2 regions of the Desulfitobacterium hafniense DCB-2 genome follow, and region 2 is predicted to be linked to the other one. Evidence: predicted binding sites of a transcription regulator. Region 2 holds the regulator's gene; the other holds the start of a gene.

Region 1 (9,457 bases), 1.7 Mb from region 2:
TATAAAGATGATCAGGGTGTGCTGGGGTATGAGAGCTGGAGTGAAGGGAGTTCTGCAGCCAAATACAAGGGGAATCCTTCTCAAGTGGAATCCTTTAACTATAGCCTTGAAGGTAATTATGGCAGCATCAGTGGAACATGGCATACTCTAGGTCCCGATGGCTTTGCCAGGTTGGGCGGAGGGAGCGGTTTAGTGAGAAAGGCTGAAGACAGCTGTAGTTTCAGTATACAATGGAACGGTCGAAGAGAAACCTTTAACCTGGAGGTGGATCCTTTCGGAATGATACGGTTGCCTTATTAAAAGGAAACTTATTAAAAGGAGATAGCTTGGCGATACCTTGTATGGGCAATGGTTTGTGGGATATAATATAAAGAAATTTTTCTGCGCAGTGAGCGGTAAGACAGAAAGTCCACGGCTTTCATCTCAGGAAGAGGGCGCCGTGGACTATTATATCAGGGGGTTTGGAGTTATGAATTTGCCTTTAGTGGGGTTAAAGGATGAACGAAGTACGATCAGGATAGGGGATACGACTATCGGAGCCCGTGAGGTCGTGCTGATGGCCGGTCCTTGTGCCGTGGAATCCGGAGAACAGATGCGGGCCGCTGCCCAAGGGGTCAAAGCAGCCGGCGGCAAGATTTTAAGAGGGGGAGTCTATAAGCCCCGCACTTCCCCCTATAGCTTCCAGGGGTTAGGGGAAGAAGGAATAGACTATCTGAGGGAAGCTGCAGCGGAATATGGACTTCTTACTGTGACGGAGGTTATGGATGAACGCAGCCTGGATGTGCTGGTGGATAAAGTGGATATTCTGCAGGTAGGGTCCCGCAACATGCAAAACTTCCACCTTCTTAAGCTGCTGGGGGAGGTAAGAAACCCGGTGATTCTGAAGCGGGGCCTGGCGGCCACGGTGGAGGAATGGCTTGCGGCTGCAGAATATATCTTAGCCGGCGGGAATGCTCAGGTGATTCTTTGCGAGCGGGGGATTCGCACCTTTGAGCCCAGCACCCGCAATACCCTGGACCTCAGTGCGGTGAGCCTGGTGAAAGTGCTTTCCCATCTGCCGGTCATTGTGGATCCCAGCCATGCGGCTGGGAGGGTGGATATCATTCCTGCTTTAGCCAAGGCCGCTGTAGCGGTAGGAGCCGATGGGCTGCTGATCGAAGTCCATCCCCATCCTGAGGAAGCCCAAAGCGACGGGATGCAATCTCTGACTCCGGAGCAGTTTGCCCGACTCGCCGCAGAGCTCCGGCCCATCGCTCAAAGCGTCGGACGAAGTATGGCTCATTCTCCAAAGGCCTGATCCCATGCTGGAAAAGGAAGAAAAGATCCTGAAAATAAAATCATGAACCTTTAAGCAAGGGGGACTGAGAGCAGGTTAAGGGGGCTCATGGTCCTCCTTGCTCACATCTTATAGAGAAACCATTTGCATGTATGAAGTTCATACTTCAGCTCATAAATCTTAAGAAGCCCGTTGCTGATGCTTTGACAGCGAAAAATAAGCATGGGATTGCCGGCCAGTTTTTCTTCGGATTTGGAGATGATTTTGTCGACGGCAATGACGACAGGGCTATCTTCGAAGTAGGCCTTGAATTTAAGGGGCCGGGGCATGCCCTGATCATTGAAATGGGCGATCATCTCCAGGGGCTGCATCATAACCTTCACGAAAAGCACTCCCTCCTTTTTAGAGCTAAAGCAGGCTGGTCATGGCCGGATACTCCTCTTCAGCGATGACTCCCCCAGTCATGGATTTAAGGCCGGAGTGGAGATAAGAGGAGCGCATAATAGCCTGAGAGCCAAAGCGCTGGCGAATGATATCGACAGCCTGGTCCACTTTCCGATCCCGCTCGTAATCCTTAGTGAAAAAGGAAAACTGCAGGAAATCGTTTTGACAGAGCTCAGAGGCCCGGACTCCCAGATGTCTCAGGGGCTGACCTTTCCATAATTCGTCAAAGAGCTGGCAGGCAATCTCCCATAGCTCATTGGTACAGTCTGTAGCGTGGGAGAGTTTGCGTTGATGGGAATAGGAAAGGAATTCATGGGTTCGAAAGGAAATGGATATCAGCCGGGCAAAGTATTGATCATGCCTTAAGCGGGCGCTGACCGTTTCCACAAGGGAGAGAAGAACCAGGTGAGCCTCTCTGCGGTTTTTTACATCGAAGGATGTGGTGGTGGAATTGCCCATGCCTTTGACCGCTACCCGGCCGCCGGGGCGGACGGGGGAGTTTTCAATGCCGTGAGCATAATTCCAAATCAGCAGGCCGTGACTTTTCATGATCCCTTTCAAGAGGCGAGGGTCGGTGTGCGCCAGCTCTCCGATGGTTTTGATATTGCGGGAGAGGAGCTGGCGGGTGGTTGCCCTTCCGACCATGAAGAGTTCCCCCACGGGTAAGGGCCACATTTTCTCAGCAATCTCTTCAGGGAATAAGGTATGGACTTGGTCGGGTTTTTGGAGTTCGGAAGCCATCTTTGCCAACAGTTTATTGGTGGAAATACCGATATTTACGGTAAAGCCCAGCTCGTTCCTGATTCGCTCCTTGATTTTATAAGCGGTAGCCAGAGGGTCCCCAAAGAGAAGGTCCATGGCGGTGAAGTCCAGAAAATATTCGTCCACGGAAAACTGTTGGATTAGAGGGGAATAGTCTCTTAAAATAAGGCTTAGAGCCTCGCTGCACTGACGGAAGAGGAGATAATTAGGCCTGGCAATGATCAGGTCCGGACATTTGGCGAGGGCGGAGTATAAAGTCTCCCCGGTTTTAATAGCATATTCCTTAGCCGGGATCGACTTGGCCAGAACAATCCCGTGCCGGGTCAAGGGATCGCCGCCCACCACGGAAGGGATAGTCCTTAAATCCAGAGGATCTCCCTGCTGAAGGCGATAGACGGCTTCCCAGGAAAGGTAGGCCGAGTTAACATCAATATGAAAAATGATCGATTTGCTCAAGATCCAATCACCACCTATGTAGAAAAACCATATTCATAATGAAGCGCTCTTTGTGAATGGAGTGGGAGCCAGGGTCTGCGCTATCTATTATAATAGAATATATGTTCTGCATCAATAGAAACAAATATTCTATTATTGTCATAAAATCCCTTGAATACTAAATTCAAGGGAGCTATTTGGCAGTGGAGCAAAAAATCCAAACAAAAAGTCGATTTTTTAATAAAATGTTCGGATTTTAGACTTGAATTATTGAAGAGCATAAGGTATAGTTGTTAGGGTTTGGCTGCTGTTAAGTTTTGACTGCCGTTAAGTTTAACCGAGGAGGAATAAGCCTTGAAAAAGTATAATGTGATCATCGTTGGGGCAGGCCCCGCCGGAATTTTTGCCAGTTATGAATTAGCGACGCAAGCTCCTGAATCTGCTGTTCTTTTGATTGAAAAAGGACGGGATATCTATAAACGCAGTTGTCCTATTTTGAAAAAGACTCTTTCGAAATGTCCGCCCCCCAATAAGCAAAGAGAGTTCGCCAGCTGCACTCCTGCCTGCTCTATTACCAACGGTTTTGGCGGTGCGGGAGCCTATTCTGATGGGAAATTCAATATCACCACCGAGTTTGGCGGATGGCTCACCGAGTATTTGCCTCCTTCGGAGGTGTTGAGCCTCATTCACTATGTGGATCAGATTAACTTAAAGCATGGAGCGACCAGTTCACTGACCGATCCCAGCACTCCTACGGTAAAGGAGATTGAGAGAAAGGCCCTGGGAGCCGGCTTGAAGCTGCTCCGGGCCCAAGTCCGCCATCTGGGAACAGAATTAAACCTGGAAATCCTCAAGGATATTTATGAGTACCTCAAAGGAAAAATCGACATGGTGTTCGAAACGGAAGTCGCCGATATTATGACCGCTGAAGCGGAAGGACACCTGCAGGTTAAAGGCATCCGTACCAATAAGGGAGAGGAGTATTATGCTCCTAAAGTAGTCGTGGTTCCCGGACGGGATGGTTCGGAATGGTTCAAGGATGTCTTGAAGAAGTACAATCTGGAAATGAGCAGCAACCAGGTGGATGTGGGGGTTCGGGTAGAAACCCTGGATACCATCATGGAAGATATTAACGAGAATTTGTATGAAGGGAAATTTCTCTATCGGACCTCTGTAGGGACTACGGTGAGAAGCTTCTGCAGCAATCCTTCCGGCCATGTGGTTATTGAGAATCATACCGGGGTTATGCTGGCCAATGGCCATGCTTACCGAGATAAGAATCTGGGCAGCCATAATACCAATTTTGCCCTGCTGGTATCCCATAACTTCTCCTATCCTTTCAACAAGCCTACGGAGTATGCCAAGAACATTTCCCGGCTGGCTAATGATTTATCCAACGGCAGCGTGCTGCTGCAGACCTTTGGGGACATCATGAAGGGCCGCCGTTCCACAGAGAAGCGGGTCAAAGAAAGTTTTGTGGAGCCCACCCTCAAAGAAGCTGTACCTGGTAATTTAGGGTTGGTGCTTCCTTATTCCACCATGAAGAGCATCATTGAGATGATTGAGGCCCTGGATAAAGTGACGCCTGGTATAGCCTCTGAGCACACCTTGCTTTATGGCGTGGAAGCCAAGTTCTACTCTTCCCGTCCCAAGCTGAAAAATAACTTTGAGACGGAGATTGCAGGACTTTATGCCGGGGGAGACGGAGCGGGAATTACCCGGGGACTGGCTCAGGCCGAGGCCTGCGGAGTGAAAATCGCGCGCAATATCATTGAGGAAAACAGCTAAAGAATATTGATGCTCTTTCCTTGAGCAAGTCTGGGATGAAAGTTGAAAAAAGCGGCTGGTCACAATCCAATGTGACAGCCGCTTTTTCGGTTAATTTAAGCTCCCTTAGTTACCTTTTGTCTCAGCTGCAGATTTAGCAAACTCATCCAGGATCTCTTGGGAGGGCTCAGTGGTCAGCAGACTGACGATAATGATCGAAAGCAAGCCCATGATAAAGCCGGGGATCATTTCATAGACGGCGGCGAAGGTCGGGAACTGCTCCCAAAGGATTACGGTGGCAGAGCCCACGATCATACCGGCCAGAGCTCCCCATTTGTTCATCCGTTTCCAGTAGAGGCTGAGGAGAATAACGGGGCCGAAGGCGGAACCAAAGCCGGCCCAGGCGTAGCCTACCAGATTGAGGATGGTATCGTTTTGAGTCCAGGCCAGATAGGTGGCCAGTAGAGCAACGAGCAAAACACAGAGACGGCTGACGAAAACCAATTCCTTATCTTTGGCCTCACGGTGGAAGAGAATCCGGTAAATATCCTCGGTCAGGGAGCTGGAGGTCACCAGAAGCTGCGAAGAAATAGTGCTCATAATGGCGGCCAGAATAGCGGAGATCAGGAGCCCGGTGACGATGGGATGGAAGAGGATTTTTCCCAGCTCGATAAACACTGTCTCAGGATCGGCCAGAGTCAGGCCATGGGTGGCAAAGTAAGCGATTCCCAGGAGACCGGTAAGCATAGCCCCCACTTCGGAAAAGACCATCCAACTCATGCCGATACGGCGGGATTTTTTGATTTCGCTTACCGAAGAGATGGCCATAAAACGGACAATAATATGGGGCTGGCCGAAATAGCCTAAACCCCAGGCCAGAAGAGAGATGATACCGATGACACTGGTTCCGGTGAAGATATTCAAGAGTGCCGGATCAATGGTTTGAATGGTGGTGAAGGAAGAGCCGAGGCCGCCGCTGTGCCAGAGGGTGACCACCGGCACCATGGTTAAAGCGGTGACCATGATTAATCCCTGGACAAAGTCTGTAAAGCTGACCGCTAAGAATCCCCCGATCAGGGTATACCCCACGATGACCAGAAGAATCAGCCAAAGCCCCGTATGGTAACCGATGCCAAAGGTGGTATTAAAGAGGACGGCGCCGGAAACCAAACCGGAAGAAACATAGAAAGTAAAGAAAATGATAATAACAAGTGCGGAAACTAAACGGATCACATGGGAAGTATCACGAAAACGATGGCCAAGGAAAGAAGGGATGGTAATGGAATTGCTGGCGATTTCTGTGTAAGAACGCAGGCGGGGAGCTACATAGAGCCAGTTGAAATAAGCGCCGATGGTAAGTCCGACCACAATCCAGCCGGAACTGATTCCCGCAGCGAACATAGCCCCTGGCAGCCCCATCATGAGCCAGCCGCTCATATCCGAGGCACCGGCGCTTAAAGCTGTGACCGCAGGGCCCAGGGTTCGTCCTCCAATCATGTAATCGGATAGGTTTGTGGTTCTTTTGTAAGAATAATACCCGATGGCCAGCATCATGACCATATAGAAAATGACCGAAAAAGCAATCACTCCAACATCACTCTCCTCAATTTTAAAAATTTATCTATATAAAGAAACTATTATAGTACACATAATAATATCATAAGACCTTAAGATTTATAAGTAGGCAATGAATAAGTATACATAATTTTTTAATATTTTTTCAATTATTTCAACTGGAAAAAGAAAAGCAACCTTGGTCCCACTCAATTAATGTTTAAGTGGTCCGTGGTTGCCTTTCAGGTTTTGAACAAGACCTTCAGTGATAAAATTTAAGCTTTCTCCAGCACTTCTTTCAAATCGTCGCGAACGCTTGCCTTAGCCAAAGGGACCTGGGCACGATAGGCAGAGCGGCAGATCACATGGGAGGAAACGGGAGAGGTCAGAAACACAAAGAAAATGCCCAGGAATAATTTGATGCTGAAATAATCCTCCACAAATAAGAAAAAGAGGAAGGTTCCCAGCAGAACAAATAATACTCCTAAGGTAGAGCTTTTGGCGAGAGCATGGGCACGATTATAGACATCCGGGAGACGAATGAAGCCAATGGCACTGAGGAAGCCGAAGATGGTTCCCATTAAAATAATGATCCCGATACCTAACTCAATCAAAGTGCTGCCGTTCAATGACAATCCCCCTCTCGATAAAGCGTGCGAAAGCGATGGTTCCGATAAAGGACAGAATCCCGATCAATAAAATCACTTCAAAAAAAGCGGTGGTCCTGAGGAGCACGGAAAAAATGGCTACCGAGGCAATAATGTTAATGCCCAGCACATCCAGGGCTTGCACGCGGTCAGAGGCCGTGGGCCCTTTGAGGCAACGGTAAATCGTTATCAGGATGGAAAGGGTTGAGAAACATAAGGATAAAAATATAACCCAGAATAAGATTCCCTCGATCATGGTCGCGTCACCTTCTTAATAGCTTCTTCGAACTTTTCCTTAGAGCGGATCACCGCGTCACTGAGCTCGGGAATATCCATGGCGTGGATATAGAACAGCTTCTTATCCGGAGTGATCTCCATCACCACGGAGCCTGGGGTTAGAGTAAGGAGGAGTGCCAGAAGGGTGACTTCCATATCCGATTCCAGGCTGGTTGCGAAGGATATAATTCCCGGCTTAATATCGATCTGCGGTTTGATGATTTCCCGGAGCACCAGGATGCTGGAGGTGAAAAGCTCATAGATAAAGAGAAAAAAGAGCTGTATAACGGCGTGCAAGGTAAAAAGGTAGAATTTGCTGTCAAGAAAGCGCCGCAAAATGAAGAGGACCAATATACCAAATAAATACCCGCTGGCAAAGGTTAAGATGCTCCAATCATCCTGAAGAAACATCCATAAAACCCCGATAAATAAATTGATTAGCACCTGCATTGGCACTGGAAATCACCTCTTTTCTTCATGCGCACTTATGGGTATCTCTCCTGGAAAACGGCCTCAATATAGGTCTGAGGATCCAGCAACCCCGCTGCCGCTAAATCCACGACCCCGTGGAGACCTTCTGCTCCCAGGCCTAAGGCGATGGTACAGGCGGTAAGCAGGGCGATGGGAAGGAGCAGCCCTTTGGTGGTTCCTTTTTCCGTTTCCTCGGTAAAGTTTGTGTAGCCCCAGAAGACGTTCATGAACAGTTTTAACATGGAATACAAAACCATCAGACTGGTGAGCAGGCCGATGCCGCCGAGCCAGAAGTAACCGGCGCGAAAGGTTCCTTCCGTGACAAAGATTTTGCCGAGGAAGCCGCTCAAGGGGGGAATGCCGGATATGGATAAAGCGGCGACAAAGAACATCCAGCCCAATTGAGGGTGCAAGCGGATGAGTCCGCTCATATCCTTAAGCTTTCCCGTGCCGGTCAGATGAAGGATTGTTCCTCCCAAGAGGAAAAGGAGAGCCTTGACGATCATGTCATGAGCCAGATAATAGATGGAGCCCCGCAGGCCCGTTTCCGTGAAAGAGGCAAAGCCCGCCAGAATAAAGCCCACCCCAATCACCACATTATAGGTGAGGATGCTCTTGATATCCCCAAAAGCAACGGCCCCCATAGCCCCCAGCAGCATGGTCACGGCAGCGAGAACCCCGATGAGCAGATGGGTAACTTCGGGTTCATGGTAAAAAACCAGGGAGAATAAACGCATAATGGCGTAGATCCCCACTTTGGTCAATAAGGCAGCGAAGAGAGCGGCGATAGCTGTAGGGGGAGCGCTATAAGAACCGGGCAGCCAGAAGAAAAGGAAAAGACCGGCTTTCAGGCTGAAGACAATTAGAAACAAAAAGGCTACCGCGGTCATCAAGCCATCCTGTCCGATTTCCGCTACCCGTACAGACAAATGAGCTAAATTCAAGGTGCCGGTCAGGCGATAGAGAAAAGCCAGAGCAATCAGAAAGAGAAAAGAGGAGATCATATTGATCAGAATATAGGGAATGGACTCTTTAAGCTGCAGTTTGGTGCCCCCCAGGGTAATCAGTACATAGGAAGCAACCAGCATGACCTCGAAGCACACAAATAAGTTGAAAATATCCCCGGTCAGGAAGGAACCGTTGACCCCGGCGATCAAAAATTGGCTTAAGGGATAAAAATAATGCCGCTCCCGTTGGCTGCCGATGGAAGAGAAAGCATAAGAAACACAACAAAAGGTGACGATGGCGGTGACCAAGACCAGCAGAATCGCCACCATATCGGCCACGAAGCTGATGCCGAAGGGAGCTTCCCACCCCCCCAGCTGAAGGGTTTGGATTCCCGTTGCCTGGATTTGTCTCATGAGCACAAGGGACACAATTCCCACCAGGGTAGTTGTGAGGAGGCTCAGGAACCGGTGAAGGCGGATATGATTGCGCAGGATAACCATGATCATTCCGGCCATAACCGGCAGGACAAGGGGCAGGATTACTAAATTATTCATCATCACACCCCCTTAATGCTTCTGAATCATCGCTTCCCAACACGTTATAGGTACGATAGCTCAAGACTAAGAAGAGGGCTGTGGTGGCGAAGTTAATCACGATAGCCGTCAGCAAAAGGGCTTGGGGAAGGGGATCGGTGAAAAGACTCTCCTTCAGGCCCAGCAGCGGAGGACCGCCCTTTTTTAAGCCGCCCATGGTCAGGATCAGCAGATTGACCCCGTGTCCGATCAGAGAGGTTCCTAAAATAATGCGGAGCAGAGTTTTGGAGAGGATTAAGTAGGTTCCTATAGTAAATAAAATTCCGATCACGATTGCCATCAAT
Region 2 (9,457 bases):
AATTGAGAATATGCGCCGGGAAGGCTATGAGCTTCAGGTTTCCAAGCCCGAGGTTATCTATAAGATGATTGACGGGGAGAAATGTGAACCGATTGAGTATCTTATCTGTGATATTCCGGAAACCGCTATGGGTACAGTCATTGAATTGCTGGGGAAACGGAAAGCGGAAATGATCAATATGGCCCATATTTCCCAGACCCAGATACGGGTAGAATTCAAAGTTCCCGCCCGGGGGCTGATCGGCTTTCGGGGGGATTTCCTGACCGAAACCCGGGGCGAAGGGATCATGAGCCATGTTTTCCACGGTTATGAGCCCTATAAAGGCGAAATACCGGGCAGAAGCCGGGGGGTTTTGATCGCGTTTGAGACCGGCGAGGCGACAACCTATGGGCTGCATTCCGCTCAAGAACGGGGCATCATCTTTATTGACCCCGGTACCAAGATTTATGAAGGCATGATTGTGGGGGAAAGCAACCGGGAACAGGACATCGAAGTCAATGTGGCCAGAAAAAAACATGTCACCAATATGCGTGCCAGCAACTCTGAGGAAGCCCTTCGTTTGGAGAAAGCCAAAGTCTTTACCTTGGAGCAGGCCCTGGAATATATTGATGATGATGAGTTGGTGGAGATCACACCGAAGAGCGTTCGCTTGCGGAAAAAGCACCTCGACAAAAATGCCCGTGTCCGCTATGCCAAATCCCTGGCTTCCAACAGCGCAAAATGAGCTAATAATTAAGACACCTTTCCCGTCTTGCTGCGTATAGTAGTAAAGACGGGAGGTGTCACATCTTATGGGAATACGCATTACCTTTCCGAGTGAAAAGAATCAGGCTCCGATCGTCCAAACACCACGGACTGAGAGAAATGCGGCCATCGTGGATTCATCTTCTGAATTATCCCGTGGACGCAAGGCAGCTCATCATTCATCGGAAAACGGTACCATGGCTGAGATTATCGCTGAACTCAATGCCCTCGTGGGCTTAAGCACAGTCAAACGTCTCATCCACGAGATTCAGGCTTACATAGAGATTCAAAAGAGACGGACACGGGAAAAATTAGTGGCGGAGCCCTTGGTTCTCCATATGATTTTCCGGGGCAATCCGGGAACAGGCAAAACCACGGTGGCCCGTTTAATCGGCAGACTTTTTAAAGAAATGGAAGTTCTGCAAAAAGGGCATATTATTGAGTGTGAGAGAGCGGACTTAGTGGGGGAATACATAGGTCACACGGCGCAAAAGACCCGGGATATGGTTAAAAAGGCTTTGGGAGGGATTCTCTTTATCGACGAAGCCTATTCTTTAGCCCGGGGCGGGGAAAAGGATTTTGGCAAGGAAGCCATCGATGCCTTGGTGAAGGCTATGGAGGATCATAAGACTGATCTTATTCTGATCCTGGCCGGTTATAAACACGAGATGGAATGGTTTTTACAAACCAATCCCGGCTTAAGATCCCGCTTTCCCATCCATATTGATTTTCCCGACTATTCCATTGAAGAGCTGCTGAGTATCGGCGATTCCATGCTCAAAACACGCCAATATCAGTTCACCGCTGAAGCCCGTGATGTTTTCCGGTTTATGCTGCAGGGAGTGCTGAATTCCCATCCGTATGCAGGCAATGCCCGTTTAGTGCGCAATATGGTTGAGAAAGCTATTCGCAAACAAGCCGTACGGCTCTATGCCAAACCCACCTCATCCCGGGAAGAACTCATGGGGATTCTGCCCTGTGATTTAAATCTGGATGACGATGACTTGAAATGAAAGAAGCCGAGTCCTTACTGGACAGTGACATATACAGCGGAGGTTCAAATGGATATTTTGGGTGATATCTCTGGGATCCGCGGAACCCAGCTCAAAGAACTCAAGGATTTGACTTCGCTCCGGACGGATCGTCCGGAGCTTATCCATGATGATTTATTAATGGGAATCTGTCGTCTGACCAGCCTTTGGAATAAAGAAATTGCTCTTTATATCAATCGCTCGGGAATGGTCATTGCTGTGGCCATCGGACAGCATGCAGCAGTTAAACTGCCCCCTCTGCCAGCCCGGCAAGCGGGGCGTTTGCGCTGTCTCCATACCCATCCCAGCGGCAATCCTCAGCTCAGTCCTATGGATCTGAGCGCCCTGAGTTCTGCCGGGCTGGAAAGCATGAGCAGTATCGGGGTCAGCAATGGGCAGATTACCGGAGTTGAAATCGCCTTTTCAGGAGATTCAGACTATCAAATCCTGGCCCTAAACCCTAAGGAATTTGTGAATTTTTCTTACGACGGGGCAGTCAACGATTATCGCTCGCGCCCTGCCAGCCCAAGCCTCAAGGTCTCGGAACAGGAGAAAGCTTTTCTGGTCGCTTTGGAGGAAGAGGAATTAGGGCTTGAGCTGCTGACCGAACTGACTGAACTTGCTCACTCTTCAGGTGTTGAGGTAGTGGGGCAGCTTCTTCAGCCCAAACGGTACGGGAGCCCGGTGAGTTACCTGGGCAAGGGCAAACTCCAGGAGATGACCCAACACTTGCAAAACAGCGGCGCCAATGTTCTGATCTGTGATGATGAGCTGTTACCTGTGCAACTGCGGACTTTGGAGCAGGCTACCGGGGTTAAGGTGCTGGACCGCACTACGTTGATCCTGGATATTTTTGCCCAGCGGGCCAAATCAAGAGAAGGTAAGCTTCAGGTGGAATTGGCCCAGCTTAAGCATCTGCTGCCCCGTTTAACCGGTCAGGGACTCAGCCTTTCCCGGCTGGGCGGGGGAGTGGGAACCCGCGGCCCCGGAGAATCCAAACTGGAAATGGATAAGCGGCGGGTAAGAAAGAAAATTAATCTCTTGGAAAATGAACTGGGTGAAATCCGCAAAACCCGTACGACCCAGCGGCGGCAAAGAGAAAAAAGCGGCATCCCCCTCATCGCTTTAGTCGGTTATACCAATGCGGGGAAGACCACCTTTTTGCAAAAAGCCATGGAGCAGACCCGTTCCAAGGGGGAGAGTGTTAAGGGAGAGGACAAGCTCTTTGCCACCCTTGATCCCATCGTGCGCGGGATACGCCTCGATCAAAGGACGGAGATATTGCTTAGTGATACGGTAGGTTTTATTCAGAAATTGCCTCATCAACTTCTCCACGCCTTTCTCGCTACTCTGGAAGAGGTGCAGAATGCCGATGTTTTAATTCATGTCCTGGATGCCAGCCACCCCAGAGCTCTGGAGCGCGCCGATACGGTTCATAAGATTCTGGAGCAGCTGGAGTGCCATCATAAACCACGTCTTACCTTACTGAATAAAATCGATCAGCTGGATCATCCTTCTGATTTAAGCCGCTTGGCTCAGGAGCTGTCTCATCCCATACCGATGTCCCTTATTGCCAACACTTCACTGACTCCTGTCTGGAATAAAGTTCTTGAACTTCTCTAATGCAGTGACAGACTTCAGTCGGCAAGGCAGTGGAGTGGGAGGTAAAGGAAGATGGATACAGCGAGGAGGTTTCATCATTGTTTTTGGATCATCTGCCCAGCAAAATTCTCGAGGCGAAAAATCAGGCCGAGCAGCTTTTAACGCTGCAGGAAAAGCCTATTCTTGATATTGCCGAATACAATCATGCCAAAGTCTTGGCAGCCTTTCAGGAAGAAAGGGTAAGCACCTATCATTTACAGGGCACCACAGGCTATGGCCTGGGGGACAGCGGCAGAGAAACTCTGGACCGGGTGATGGCCCGCATCCTGGGCACGGAAGCCGCTTTGGTGCGGGGACAATTTGTATCGGGAACCCATGCCATTGCCACAGCTTTATTCGGTGTTCTCCGGCCTGGTGATCATTTTATTTCCGTTACGGGAGATCCTTATGATACTCTGGAAGAGGTGATTGGCATCCGGGGAACAGGGCAGGGGAGCCTTAAGGATTTTGGGGTATCTTATGACTCGGTTCCTCTCAGTGAAGAAGGAACTATTCAGCATTCTCTGGTAAGTCAAGGGATAAAGCCCAACACAAAAATGCTTATTCTTCAGCGTTCCCGGGGCTATGCCTGGCGCAATTCCCTTCCTATGGAGCAAATCGCCGCCTTTGTGGCTTATGTCCGGGAGCATTTTCCTCATCTGATTATTTTTGTGGATAATTGTTACGGTGAGCTTGTGGAAAAATGTGAACCCGGGGATGTGGGAGCCGACCTCATGGCGGGATCCCTGATTAAAAACCTGGGGGGAAGTTTAGCTCCCACAGGAGGATATATTGCCGGCAGACAAGAGCTTGTTGAGAAAGCCGCCTGCCGCTTAACTGCTCCGGGGATTGGCGGCGAGGTGGGAGCGACCCTCAGCTGGCAGCTCCAGTTCTTCCAAGGACTGTTCTTCAGTCCTTTGACCGTAAGTGAGGCGATTCGGGGAGCGATTTTTTCCGCTGCCTTTTGGCAGGCCTTAGGGTTCGAAGTCAATCCTCTTCCCGATGCCCTGCGGACGGATCTGATTCAAGCTGTTAAACTCAATTCCCGGGAGGCGATGATTGCTTTTTGTCAGGGCTTCCAGAAGGGTTCGCCTGTTGACAGCCATGTCCTGCCCATTCCGTCGGGAATGCCGGGGTATGAAGATGAAGTCATTATGGCCGGGGGAACCTTTATCCAAGGTGCGACCAGCGAATTCTCCGCGGACGGCCCCATGCGTGACCCCTTTATTGCTTATCAGCAGGGTGGGGTTTCCATGAATTATATTAAGTTTGGGAATCTATTAGCGGCTCAAAAACTTTGGGAACAGGGATTACTAAAGTGAGGTGCACACCATGGGAAACGAACAGGATATCAACGAACAAGATATCAAAGTAAAAGCGAAGAGTATGTTTAAAACTATTATTGAAGTCATCGAGATTGTGATTATTGCCTTTGCCTTGTCCTGGGTCATTCGCACCTTTGTGCTGGAGGCCAGATTAGTCCCCACCGGCTCTATGCTGCCGACGATTCAGCTCCAGGACCGGATTATTGTCGATAAGTTCTTTTTTAAGCATTTTGGTGATTTTGAACGAGGGGATATTATTGTTTTTCATCCGCCTTCCAGCGCCCACTCTTCCGACGATTTTATCAAACGTTTGATTGCTTTGCCGGGAGATACCATTGAGATCAAGGATCATAAGACCTATATCAATGGCCAGGAAGTGGAAGAGCCTTACGTTATGGAGCCTCAAATTAAAAATCTTGAGCCTTTGGTCGTTCCGGAAGGTTCCGTTTTTGTTATGGGAGATAATCGCAACAGCAGTGCCGATTCCCGGGAATGGGGTTTTCTGCCGATTGAAAACATCTCCGGGATGACGTTATTTCGTTATTGGCCGCTTAACCATATTGGAACAATCGATTGATTGTGGCAGCCTTTTCACCCCTGTGCATATAGTATAGAGTAAACCTGTTGCTTGGCTTGTGCAGCTTTATGTACATCCGTACACACCTAAGCACTGTTTTCAGGTTTTCTGGGCTATTTTCTAAAATAGAATAGAGAGGATGGGTACGCCAATGACACGGCAAAAGATTATTATTCTCTTCGGAGGTCAATCCGGAGAACATGAGGTTTCCCTGAACTCTGCCAGTTCTGTACTTAAGGCCATCGATCAAGAAAAATATGAGATAGAGACGATTGGCATTGCCAAAAACGGCCAATGGCACTGGGGAATACGTCCTGAACAATGGCAGCAGGACCCCGCGCTGGAGGGTATTCCTGTCATTCTTGCCCACGATCCTACGAACCCCCGCTTTATCGCTTTAGACGGCAGTTCCCTTCCTCAAGATGGGAAGTTTGCTTTGATTTTCCCCGTTCTTCACGGACCCTTCGGAGAGGATGGGACCATTCAGGGCTTGTTTGAAATGGCCAATATTCCTTACGCCGGCTCCGGAGTTCTCGGCTCCGCTCTGGGTATGGATAAAGACCGTATGAAAGCAGTTTTTACCGAAGCGGGCCTGCCCCAAGCCCCTTATATCACCGTACTTAGAACCATGCTCCAGAAACCGATGGAGCAACTGCTGGATAATATCGAACACTCTTTGGGTTATCCTTGTTTTGTCAAGCCTGCCAATTTAGGCTCCAGTGTAGGCATTTCCAAAGCACGGAACAGGGAGGAGCTCATCCAAGCCCTCCAGCTTGCTGCGGAGTACGATCGCAAACTGGTCGTAGAGCAAAATATCGTGGGACGCGAAATTGAGTTGAGTGTCCTGGGCAATGAGGATGCCCAAGCCAGTATCCCGGGAGAGATTCTTCCCGCCAAGGATTTTTATGATTATGAAGCCAAGTACATCGACACCGGCTCTCAGCTGGTGATTCCCGCTCCTTTGGCTCCCGAGGTCGTCAGGAGTTTGCAGGAAAAGGCTGTTGCCGCCTTCAAAGCCGTCGAAGCCTGCGGCTTAAGCCGGGTGGATTTCTTCGTCACGGAGGGCGGTCAGATCTACATCAACGAAATCAATACCATGCCGGGGTTCACTCAGATCTCCATGTACCCTAAGCTTTGGGAAGCTAGCGGCATCCCTTACACCGAATTGATCACCCGCTTGATCGAACTGGGCTTCCAACGCTTTAGAGACAGCCGTTCCCGGAAAATATCCCGTTAGTATATCGGTATACAGCCCTGAAAGCCGTTTAGTCAGCGGAGTTCAGGGTTATTTTTATACCATTCGCCTGCTCTTTTGGTCGTATATCACAACGGTTACCATTGAAACAAGAACAATCACAGTATTTGCGGCAATTGTTCCCGCCCAAGTCATCGTCATGGTGCCAAAGAGGGGAGATACCGCATTGAACATGGTGTGGAATAATACGCACATAAACACACGGCCTTTTCCTGATATTTTGTAGATTGCCCCGTTGAAAAACCGAAAGGCCATGAGTTGAACTGCAAACATCCAAAAGTTAATGAGGCCCTCGCCATGATTCGTCCCCGGAATGAAGAAGAGAGGGATATGCCATAAAATCCAAATGATGCCAACAAAAAGAGAAGATAGAACAAAGCCATATTTTTTGTCAAGCTCAGGCTGCAATACGTACATCCAGCCAGCTTCCTCCAAGCCGCCGATAATAAGATTACCAGGCAGGGAAAGGAAGAACGTATAAAATGGCAGCACCATTGCCGTGGGGCCTGAAACTGCAATATGTATCAAAAAATAGAGTGCAAGCCCTGCAACAACGAACAAATAGAGAGAGATGTTATTTTTGGCGTAAAAAACAGTTTTCAACCATTCCTTAAAATCTGCTATTTTGTTATTTTTCTTGAGAACGATATATGAAGCAATAGCAGGCGACAAAATATAGATTGCAAAAGGAATATTCATCCCAAATTGCTGTAACGAGTGAACCCAATTGTGAACCGAATATCCGAATTGCCCAAGTGCAATCAAAGCGCCTGATACAAGATAGGCTATGCAAAATGTCAGCGTCGTAAATTGTATGATGATTTTTTTGTCTATCATGATTTCTTAACCTCACAGTTCCCTTGCTGCCATTGCAAAGTTCGCTCCGCACAAATATAAATTTAATAGATCCATTCTACCATAAAAATCCTGCCTGTCATTGTACTTTCATAATAAAAAAGCAGACATCCACCCACATCAGTGTGGAATGGAGGTCTGCTTTTGCTGTCCCTGTAGTTTATAAATCAGTGTAAAATACGAAATACCCCAATAACTTTGCCCAAGATAGTGACATCCTGAGAGTAGATAGGCTCCATATAAGGGTTTTCAGGTTGCAGGCGAATCAGTGTTTTTTCCTTGTAGAACCGTTTTACCGTAGCTTCTTCATCAATCATGGCCACGACGATCTCGCCATTACGGGCTACTTTTTGCTGGCGTACTAAAATAAGATCCCCATCCATAATTCCCGCATCAATCATACTTTCGCCTTTGACTCTCAGCATGAACACTGTGTCTGAGTTAACCACATCAACAGGAAGCGGGAACGTATCTTCGATATTCTCCTGGGCTAAAATAGGCTGCCCGGCGGTTACTTTGCCAATGATGGGGACAAAAACAGTCTTTTTCTCATTAGCATCACTGGAACTGTCTAATATCTCAATGGCTCGAGGTTTGGTGGGATCGCGACGTATGTACCCCTTTTCCTCAATGGTCTGCAAATGCCCGTGAACAGTGGAACTGGACATCAAGCCAACGGCGTCGCCTATTTCGCGGACAGAGGGGGGATAACCCTTTTCTCGAATAACCCGTTTAATATACTCCAAGATATCGGTCTGTCTCTGTGATAAATCTGGATACACCCAATTTCCCCCTTTCATATGTTCTAAACCTATTTTAGCATTAAATATTCTTCTGTGCAAACAAATGTTCGAAAAAGTATTGACGAATCTTCCTGGTCTCCTTTATACTGTTTTCAAGAACTTATGTTCGTATTTATTTAGTTTTAACAGGAACATAGAGGGGGATTAATATGAGTGCTTGTTCTTCTTCCGTCCGGAACTACAGAGGCCATTATAGAAGCTATCGGAATTATCGAATGAAACAACTGCAAAGGCAGCTGTGTTCTTATATGCTGCTTTTCCTCATGGTCTTTGGCAGTATGGGCTGGTTCTTCTGGGACTGGAGCCAGGCAAACAGCAGGGTAGAGGACCTTGCTTTCCAGCCGCAAATCGTTCAATCCGGGGACACTCTTTGGTCCTTGGCTGAGAACTCCGGCCTGCAAATCGATACCCGTACGCTTGTTCTTAAAATTATGGAATACAATCAGCTCACAGATACTACCATACAAACCGGTCAAGTGATTTATACTCCGATCTTAAAGAATCAGCCTTAGTTATACTTCTAATCCGACCTTTCCCCCCATATTATGCATTGTAGAGAGGGGAGAGATGAATGAGGACGCGCAAAGGCCTTAAACCGAGACAAAAGCACTGGACTTTGTTCCTGAAGCTGCTTGTGGTCATTCTGATCAGCGCAGTTGCCTGGAAGGGCATCCATAAGCCCCCCAAGATCTCTGCTGATATCTATCCTTATCTCACGAATCTGTCTGCTGAACTTGTGCTGCAATGTCAGAAAGAAGGGGAGGGGATTTCTCCTGAGGCTTGGGCGGATTTAATAGCTGTACGAAGCACCGTTGAAATAGATGCAGAGCATTACCTCATCCAACAGCTCCAACAGGGCATAGGGCTTCAAGACATTGTTTGGAAAAACAAGGAAATCCAAATCAGTGAAGATGTTGTTCGACAAATCCTTGAGAGGCGGCAGATTCTTTTAACTTATCCCTTTTATGAGCCGGGCCGTTTTGCTTTTCCGGTGATGGGTCAGGTCTGGTACATGGATACCTTTGGGGCAGATCGGGAGGGTGGAGCACGCAGACATGAGGGAACGGACATTTTTGGCGCAGAAGGCATTCCCATTATCAGTGCTGGCAACGGCAAAGTTGAGAAGCTGGGTTGGAACCGCCTTGGCGGAGAACGGGTAGGGGTTAGGGGAGAAGATGGCAACTATTATTACTATGCTCATCTAAAGGCTATAAACCCTCAACTCC

What was found. Region 2 encodes LexA, which represses DNA repair genes until DNA is damaged. Its sites were predicted from a motif close to CNAACANNTGTTNG; they were not measured.
Region 1: a site for LexA is predicted at 3,033-3,046, ahead of DHAF_RS05795 (Y-family DNA polymerase). Genes of this name have one in related genera too.

What each region holds. Positions count from the first base shown of each region.
Region 1 covers NC_011830.1:1,245,571-1,255,027, forward strand. The annotation lists gene DHAF_RS05780 (hypothetical protein) at 1-300, shown strand, start outside; gene aroF (3-deoxy-7-phosphoheptulonate synthase) at 338-1,297, shown strand; gene DHAF_RS05790 (hypothetical protein) at 1,399-1,659, opposite strand; gene DHAF_RS05795 (Y-family DNA polymerase) at 1,685-2,938, opposite strand; gene DHAF_RS05800 (NAD(P)/FAD-dependent oxidoreductase) at 3,272-4,705, shown strand; gene putP (sodium/proline symporter PutP) at 4,811-6,271, opposite strand; gene mnhG (monovalent cation/H(+) antiporter subunit G) at 6,514-6,873, opposite strand; gene DHAF_RS05815 (Na(+)/H(+) antiporter subunit F1) at 6,845-7,141, opposite strand; gene DHAF_RS05820 (Na+/H+ antiporter subunit E) at 7,138-7,611, opposite strand; gene DHAF_RS05825 (Na+/H+ antiporter subunit D) at 7,647-9,134, opposite strand; gene DHAF_RS05830 (Na(+)/H(+) antiporter subunit C) at 9,127-9,457, opposite strand, start outside.
Region 2 covers NC_011830.1:2,915,187-2,924,643, reverse strand. The annotation lists gene typA (translational GTPase TypA) at 1-724, shown strand, start outside; gene DHAF_RS13650 (AAA family ATPase) at 792-1,757, shown strand; gene hflX (GTPase HflX) at 1,806-3,398, shown strand; gene DHAF_RS13640 (methionine gamma-lyase family protein) at 3,476-4,738, shown strand; gene lepB (signal peptidase I) at 4,749-5,318, shown strand; gene DHAF_RS13630 (D-alanine--D-alanine ligase) at 5,470-6,555, shown strand; gene DHAF_RS13625 (CPBP family intramembrane glutamic endopeptidase) at 6,610-7,410, opposite strand; gene lexA (transcriptional repressor LexA) at 7,596-8,210, opposite strand; gene DHAF_RS13615 (LysM peptidoglycan-binding domain-containing protein) at 8,381-8,743, shown strand; gene DHAF_RS13610 (M23 family metallopeptidase) at 8,803-9,457, shown strand, end outside.